Regions from separate parts of the Telluria sp. B2 genome, predicted to be linked through region 1. Evidence: predicted binding sites of a transcription regulator. Region 1 holds the regulator's gene; each other region holds the start of a gene.
The links. Region 1 encodes LexA, which represses DNA repair genes until DNA is damaged. Its sites were predicted from a motif close to ACTGTATNNNNATACAGT; they were not measured.

Region 1 (2,240 bases):
GCCGCTGGGTAATTTAAGCGGCAGCACTGAAATCAATGATGTGAAACACCAGGGCTTTGCTGTTGCGGTTCTTCCTGGCCAGGAAGCCCGTGAACTGGTGGGCGGCGCCCAGCTCGGCGCTGGCGAAGCGGCCCGAAATCTCTCCCGCGGCGAACGCGGCAATCTCGAACTCGACCAGCCTCGGCACCCCTGCCTCGACCTGCTGCGAACTGTGCAGCAGGATTGCGGACACGACCGGCACGCCGGCGGGGGTATAGCGCAGTACGTCGCGTTCAGCGATGGTGGCGACGACTTGTAGCTGGTTCACTTCTCAGCGGGCCTGAGCCCGTTCACGATCCTGGCGAAAAACCTTAGGCAGCGGCGGCCGGGGCAGCAGCCGGAGCTTCTGCGCGGTGGCTCTTGGCTGCGTCTTCGCGCTGTACCGACTTCATCATTGGCGACGGAGCGGTTTCAGCCTTCTTCATCTTCACGGTCAGGTGACGCAGCACGGCATCATTGAACTTGAATGCGGTTTCCAGCTCGACCAGGGTCTCGTTGTCGCACTCGATGTTCATGCAGATGTAGTGTGCCTTCGGCAGCTTCTGGATCTGGTAAGCCATCTGGCGACGGCCCCAGTCTTCCACGCGATGGATGTTACCGCCGCGGCTGGTCACCGTGGTCTTGTAACGCTCGATCATCGCCGGGACTTGCTCGCTTTGGTCCGGGTGGACGATAAAAACGATTTCATAATGACGCATGCAACACTCCTTGAGGACGTTTAAACAAATGCCCACCTCGGCGTCAAGACGAGTGTGGGAAGGGAAAGCCTGCAATTATAACCCGAAGCGGGCAGCAACACAATCGGCGGCCGGCGTACCCCTTTCGCGACAGCAGCCGTCCGGAAATTCCAGCGAAAACAACGATTTCCCTTGCATTTACAGAAGCACTGTACAAAAATACAGTCTGAATCGATAACCAGTGGTACACCCATGCTCAAGCTCACTGCAAGGCAAGAACAGATCCTGAACCTGATCAAGGAAGCGATCGACAACACCGGCTTCCCGCCGACCCGCGCCGAGATCGCGAAGGAATTGGGCTTCAAGTCGGCCAACGCGGCCGAGGAGCACCTGCAGGCGCTCGCGCGCAAAGGCGCGATCGAGATCGTCTCGGGCACCTCGCGCGGGATTCGCCTGATCGGCGCGGCATCGGAGCCGGCCGTCCCGGCCATTCCCCCTGCCCTGCTGATGTCGCTGCCCCTGGTCGGCCGTGTCGCGGCAGGTTCGCCCATCCTCGCGCAGGAACACGTGGAAGCAACCTACAACGTCGACCCGGCCATGTTCGGCGCCCGCCCCGACTTCCTGCTGAAGGTGCGCGGCTGGTCGATGCGCGACGCCGGCATCATGGACGGCGACTTCCTGGCGGTCAAGAAGGTCGACAGCGCCAAGAACGGCCAGATCGTCGTGGCCCGCCTGGGCGAAGACGTGACCGTCAAGCGCTACCGCAAGACCGGCGACGTGATCGAACTGCTGCCGGAAAATCCGGACTTCAAGGTGATCCGCGTCGAGCCGGACGACGAGTTCGCCCTCGAGGGGCTGGCTGTGGGTTTGATGCGCAGCTGGCACTGAGCCGCAGATGAAAGAAAAGGCCGCTTGATGCGGCCTTTTTTGATTTTGCAGGGTGGGGTCTCGACCCCACGCGGTACGACGCCTGCGAATCGCCAGCTCATTCCCTGGCCCCGGTTTTGTAGGGTGGACACCTGTGTCCACGCGGTACAAGGCGAGCAGGCCGGGCGCTCTGCCGGCAGATTGGCGGCCGGGGCTACGCGACGCTTTGCGGCAGCTCATCCGTCCTACAGCGTGGACACAGGTGTCCACCCTACGAAAAACAAAGGCCGCTGACGCGGCCTTTTTTACTCCAACACGGCCTTACTTCGTTCGCACCGACTCGTCCTTCGGCGCCTTGGTCACGATCGCATTGTGCTCGGCGATATACGCCTCGGTCGCGCCGCGCCAGACCGCCACGTCGGCCAGCACCATCTTGGCGCCGACCTTGGCTTCTTCCGACAGGTTTTCCTGGACCTGGGCCAGGTGCTTCTTCGCCTGCTGCATCTCCGCCAGGTTCATCAGCTTGGCGATGTCGGCCGGGATCCGGTTTTCGAGCGGGGAGGCGGCGTTCAGGTTCTGCACGAAGCCGTTATAGCAGTCCTGCCACTTGTTGATCGCGTTCGAGACCCGCTCGATCTCGTCAGTCTGCTTCGAGAT
Region 2 (2,240 bases), 180 kb from region 1:
GCCGAGATAGGTGAGGGCGGCATTGTCGGTAATGGCAGTCAGCCCCAGCGCGCCGAAGAACAGCGCGGTCGGGCCCAGGCTGGACACGATGGGCTGCAGCCACCATTGCTGCATGCCGCCAAGCACCACCAGGCCTGCCAGGAAAAAGCCGACCAATAAACCTTCCTTCAGGATCAGCGGATCCTGGTGCCGTTCGTATGCACGGGTGAAGCCCAGGAACAGCATGAACAGGCCGAGGAAGAGCACCGGATGGTGAGCCAGCAGCACCACGGCGGCCAGGAAGGCCAGGTGGATCAGCGAGACCTTCAGCGGCACCGTCCTGTCTTCCGGGACGGCGGCGGCCGGCGCCAGGTGGCGGCGCAGCAGCAGGACGATGACGGTGGCGTTGATGAACACGGCCAGGGCCGCGCGCCAGCCGAAGTGGGTGAACATGTAGGCGCTGTCCCAGCCCCAGGTGCCGGCCACCATCAGCACCGGCGGCGCGGCATACGAGGTCAGGGTGCCGCCGATCGAGACGTTGACGAACAGGACGCCCAGCGCGCCGTATTTCAGCGCCTCGGGAACGCCAGGCCGGAACACCTGGGGCGCCAGCATCAGGGCCGCCAGCGTCATCGCCGCCGGTTCCGTGATCAGGGAGCCGGCCAGCGGCACCAGCGCCAGGCCGAGCCAGGCCAGCGCCACCTCGGTGCGCACCGGCGCCAGGCGCGCCGTGGTGCGCAGCAGCGCGCGCACCGCGTCGAGCACGGGACGCGAGGCGGCGATCACCATGACGGTGAAGACGAACAGGGGCTCGGTGTAGTGGCGCGACTCGGCGTAGTCGATGGCGGCATCGGGACCGGAGACCAGGGCCATCGCCGCGATCAGGACGAAGGCCCAGAAACCGAACACGACCTCGACTTCGCCCAGCAGGTGGAACAGGCCCGCGTGGCGCGGATGGCGGTCGGCCAGGATCTCGAAACCCTTGGCCGCGAAAGTATGGATGAGTGCGCAGGCGAACAGGATGGCGCCGACCAGCTGGATGGTGGTCATGGCTGGCCTCGGTCTTGCGTTGTGTACGACGGGTAGAAGAGAGCTACGGACATTGTCAGGCGAATAATGAGGGAAGCGCCATTATTTCACCTTTTGATGCAAGTCGGAGAGACGGGAGGCGGCTCCTTCGTAGAGCGTAGGCTTGCGCGGGCACAGGGACAAGGTGAAATCCTGCATGGACAGAATATACACATCTTGCCAAAAGCTGAACGACCGAGTACTGTATATCCATCCAGTACTTTTGCATTGCCCCTAATCATGTCTTGCTTACAACACCATGCTGCGCCGGAAGAATTGCATCCTTCGCTATGGCTCGCCTCGCAGCTCGCGCGCGCCGGCACGCGCTGTGTCGACACCGGACACCCGGTGCTGTCGAAGCAGTTGCCGGGCGGCGGCTGGCCGACCGGCACCCTGGTCGACCTGCTGCTGCAACAGCCCGGCATCGGCGAAATGCGCCTGCTGCGTCCGGCCCTGGCCGAGGTGGCGGCGCGCCGCATCGTGCTGCTGCAGCCGCCCCATCCGCCCCAGGCGCTGGCGCTGGCCGCGCTCGGCGTGCCGCCCGCGCAGCTGATCTGGCTGCGCAGCAGCCGCACCAACGATGCGCTATGGGCGGCCGAGCAGGTGCTGCGCAGCGGCAGTTGCGGGGCCTTGCTCTTCTGGACCAACCACGTGCGCGGCGACAGCCTGCGCCGGCTGCACTTGGCGGCGCAGAGCGGCGAAACCCTGTTCTTCATGATGCGCCCGCTCGCCGCCGCCCAGGATTCCTCGCCGGCGCCGCTGCGCCTGTCGCTGCGGCCCGCCGCCGGCGGGCTCGAGCTCGGCTTCGTCAAGCGCCGGGGGCCGCAGCGCGACGCGCCCCTGTTCCTTCCACTCACTCCTTCTTTGCTCCAACGTCATGCGTTTGTGGATCGGCCTGCACCTGCCCCTGTTACCGCTCGAGGTCTTCAGCCCGAACTGGTCGGGTGACGCCGGCAGCGTCGTGCTCGAGCAGGAGCGCGTGCTGGCGGCGTCACCGGCCGCGCGCGCCGCCGGGGTCAGTCACGGCATGCGCCGCGGCGGCGTCCTGATGCTCATGCCCGAGGCGCGCCTGCACGTGCGCGCGCCCGAGCGCGAAGCCGAGGCCCTGCACGCGGCGGCGCTGGCGCTGCTGCAGTACACGCCGCTGGTCACGGTGGCCGAGGAATCGACCCTCCTGATCGACATCGGCGCCA
Region 3 (2,240 bases), 2.0 Mb from region 1:
AAACGCAATCTTAGGAGTAATGCCGTGCGCCCTACAGACGAAAATCAAGCAGCCTCGACACGACCGAACCTGATGTCGTCGCGCCGTACCGCCGGCGAGGAAAACATCCTTGCCATGCTCGAGCGCGACTCGGCCCGGCGCGTGGGCGGACGCATCTCGAGCCCACGCCTGGCCTGGTATTGCACCGCGGCCGCGTTCGCCGGCATCCTGGTCGGTGTCGTCGCCTGGCTGGCCTACGACAACCACACCACCGCCACGGCCATGCAGGTCGAAGCCGAGCGCGTCGTCGAAAATCCGGCGCCGCCGTCCCCGCCCGCACTGTCTCCCGAGGCGGCCCCGCCCGAGCCTGTACCTGTGCAGCTTGCCGAAGCGCCGGCCGCCGCCCTCATCGTCGACCAGCCGCAGGACCGGCCTGCCGGCCCACCGCCGCTGGTCATGCTGCCGCCGGAAGAGACCAGCGCCGCGAAACCCGCGGTCCAGGTCAAGCAGGCGCCGCCCGTGCCGAAGGCCGAAGCGGCAAGCTTGCCGAAGCCGGCGCCGGCACCGAAAACCGCCAGCGTGGAGAGCGCGAAGAAGACGGAGAAACCGGCGAAGGTCGAGAAGGCCGACAGGACGCCGAAGCCTGCCAGGGCCGTCAAGGCGGAGAAAGCCGGGAGAACCGACAAAGCCGAGAAAGCCGGGAGAACCGACAAAGCCGAGAAAGCCCAGCGCCCCGCGGCGCGCGCCGCCAAGCCGCCGGCCCGCACCGCCGTTGCCGACAAGACATCGGCGCGCAACCGCAAGAACGCGCAGGCAAGCAGCGCCGACACCGCGGTCGACAACGACGTTGCCCTGATCTCGGCCATCATCCAGCACTCGGAGCGCCATCGTGGCGAGCGTGCGCCGGCGGCAGCGTGCACAGGCGCGAAATGCCCGGCGCCACCGCCCAAGCCCTGATGTGGCAAAAAACCACGGCCCAAGGGTTTCGTCGCTGAAACTGCTGGGCCGATGACACGGCGTGGCGCTATACTGGATAGAAGCACAGTGTCGCGTCTCGCAATGAACAGGGTTCTGGAAAACGAGTTTTATTACCTGGACAATTTCCAGGGCGTCCTGGACTGGATCGGACAGCGCTACGACGACCTGCTGACCGACGAGGAACGGGCTTTTATCGCAGCATTTACCGCGCTGCCGCAGCCGGCGCGCGCCCTGTTCGTGCGCATGGTCATGCGCAAGGGCACGCTGTTTCGCGCCAGTAAGCTGCGCTACGCCGAGATCGGCTGCCCGGTCGAGGCGGCCCAGCACCTGCTCGCCACCGGCTGGGTCGAACGCGATCCCGTCATCTCCCTCGACGAATTGTTCGACCTGCTGGCGAAACCCGAGATCGCCGCCGCCTTCGGCCCCCATCTGCATCAGAAGACCGCAAGAAAGGCCGAGCAGCTCGAAGCGCTGCGCGCCGCATTCGCCGACGACCGCGCCTTCTCCGCCTGGCACCCGGACTGCGACGACCTGGCCCTGCGCATCCACGTCAAGCCGCTATGCGACCGCCTGCGCCTGGTCTTCTTCGGCAACCTCCACCAGGACTGGACCGAGTTCGTGCTGTCCGACCTGGGCCTGTTCCGCTACGAACAGGTCGAGTTTTCGACAGCCTCGCGCGGCTTTCGCGACCGCCGCGACATCGACCACTACCTCCAGATGCACGCCTGCAAGGAGCGCTTCGCCGAGGGCCTGGAGCCACTGGACGACATCGCGCGCGACCTGCCCAGCCACGCCTTCCACAACGACTGGCTGGAAAGCCGGCGCGAAAAGCTGCTGTTCCAGATCGGCCAGCACTACGAAAAGCAGAAGGACTGGGAGAATGCCCACGCGCTGTTTGCGCGCTGCCGCTTTCCCGGCGCCCGGGGACGGGCGATCCGGGTACTGGAAAAGGCCGAACGCTACAACGAAGCCTGGGAACTCCTGAGCGCGGCCCAGAGCGCGCCGGAGAGCGACGCCGAGCGCCAGCACCTGCTGCGCATCGGGCCGCGCCTGGCGCGCCGCCTCGGCCACCCGAAGACCATCGCGCGGCGCATCGAGCCCGTCCGCCTCGACGTCTGCCTGCCGATGCCGGCGGGCGACTGGTGGGTCGAGGGCGTGGTGCGCGAGCACCTGGCCTGCGAGGAGGCGCCGGTGTTCTACGTCGAGAACGTGCTGGCCAATGCGCTGTTCGGGCTCCTGTGCTGGCGCGCCATCTTCGCGGCCATCCCGGGCGCTTTTTTCCA

Region 2: imuA (translesion DNA synthesis-associated protein ImuA) is a predicted target of LexA. The motif match lies at 1,249-1,266, and genes of this name have one in related genera.
Region 3: ACSUZJ_RS16385 (VRR-NUC domain-containing protein) is a predicted target of LexA. The motif match lies at 1,008-1,025, and genes of this name have one in related genera.

What each region holds. Positions count from the first base shown of each region.
Region 1 covers NZ_CP196525.1:1,736,089-1,738,328, reverse strand. Annotated here, with positions in the region: gene priB (primosomal replication protein N) at 14-307, opposite strand; gene rpsF (30S ribosomal protein S6) at 351-737, opposite strand; gene lexA (transcriptional repressor LexA) at 969-1,604, shown strand; gene ACSUZJ_RS07750 (tetratricopeptide repeat protein) at 1,905-2,240, opposite strand, start outside.
Region 2 covers NZ_CP196525.1:1,553,853-1,556,092, forward strand. Annotated here, with positions in the region: gene ACSUZJ_RS06945 (putative Na+/H+ antiporter) at 1-1,029, opposite strand, end outside; gene imuA (translesion DNA synthesis-associated protein ImuA) at 1,288-1,995, shown strand; gene ACSUZJ_RS06955 (Y-family DNA polymerase) at 1,925-2,240, shown strand, end outside.
Region 3 covers NZ_CP196525.1:3,686,451-3,688,690, forward strand. Annotated here, with positions in the region: gene ACSUZJ_RS16380 (hypothetical protein) at 73-936, shown strand; gene ACSUZJ_RS16385 (VRR-NUC domain-containing protein) at 1,039-2,240, shown strand, end outside.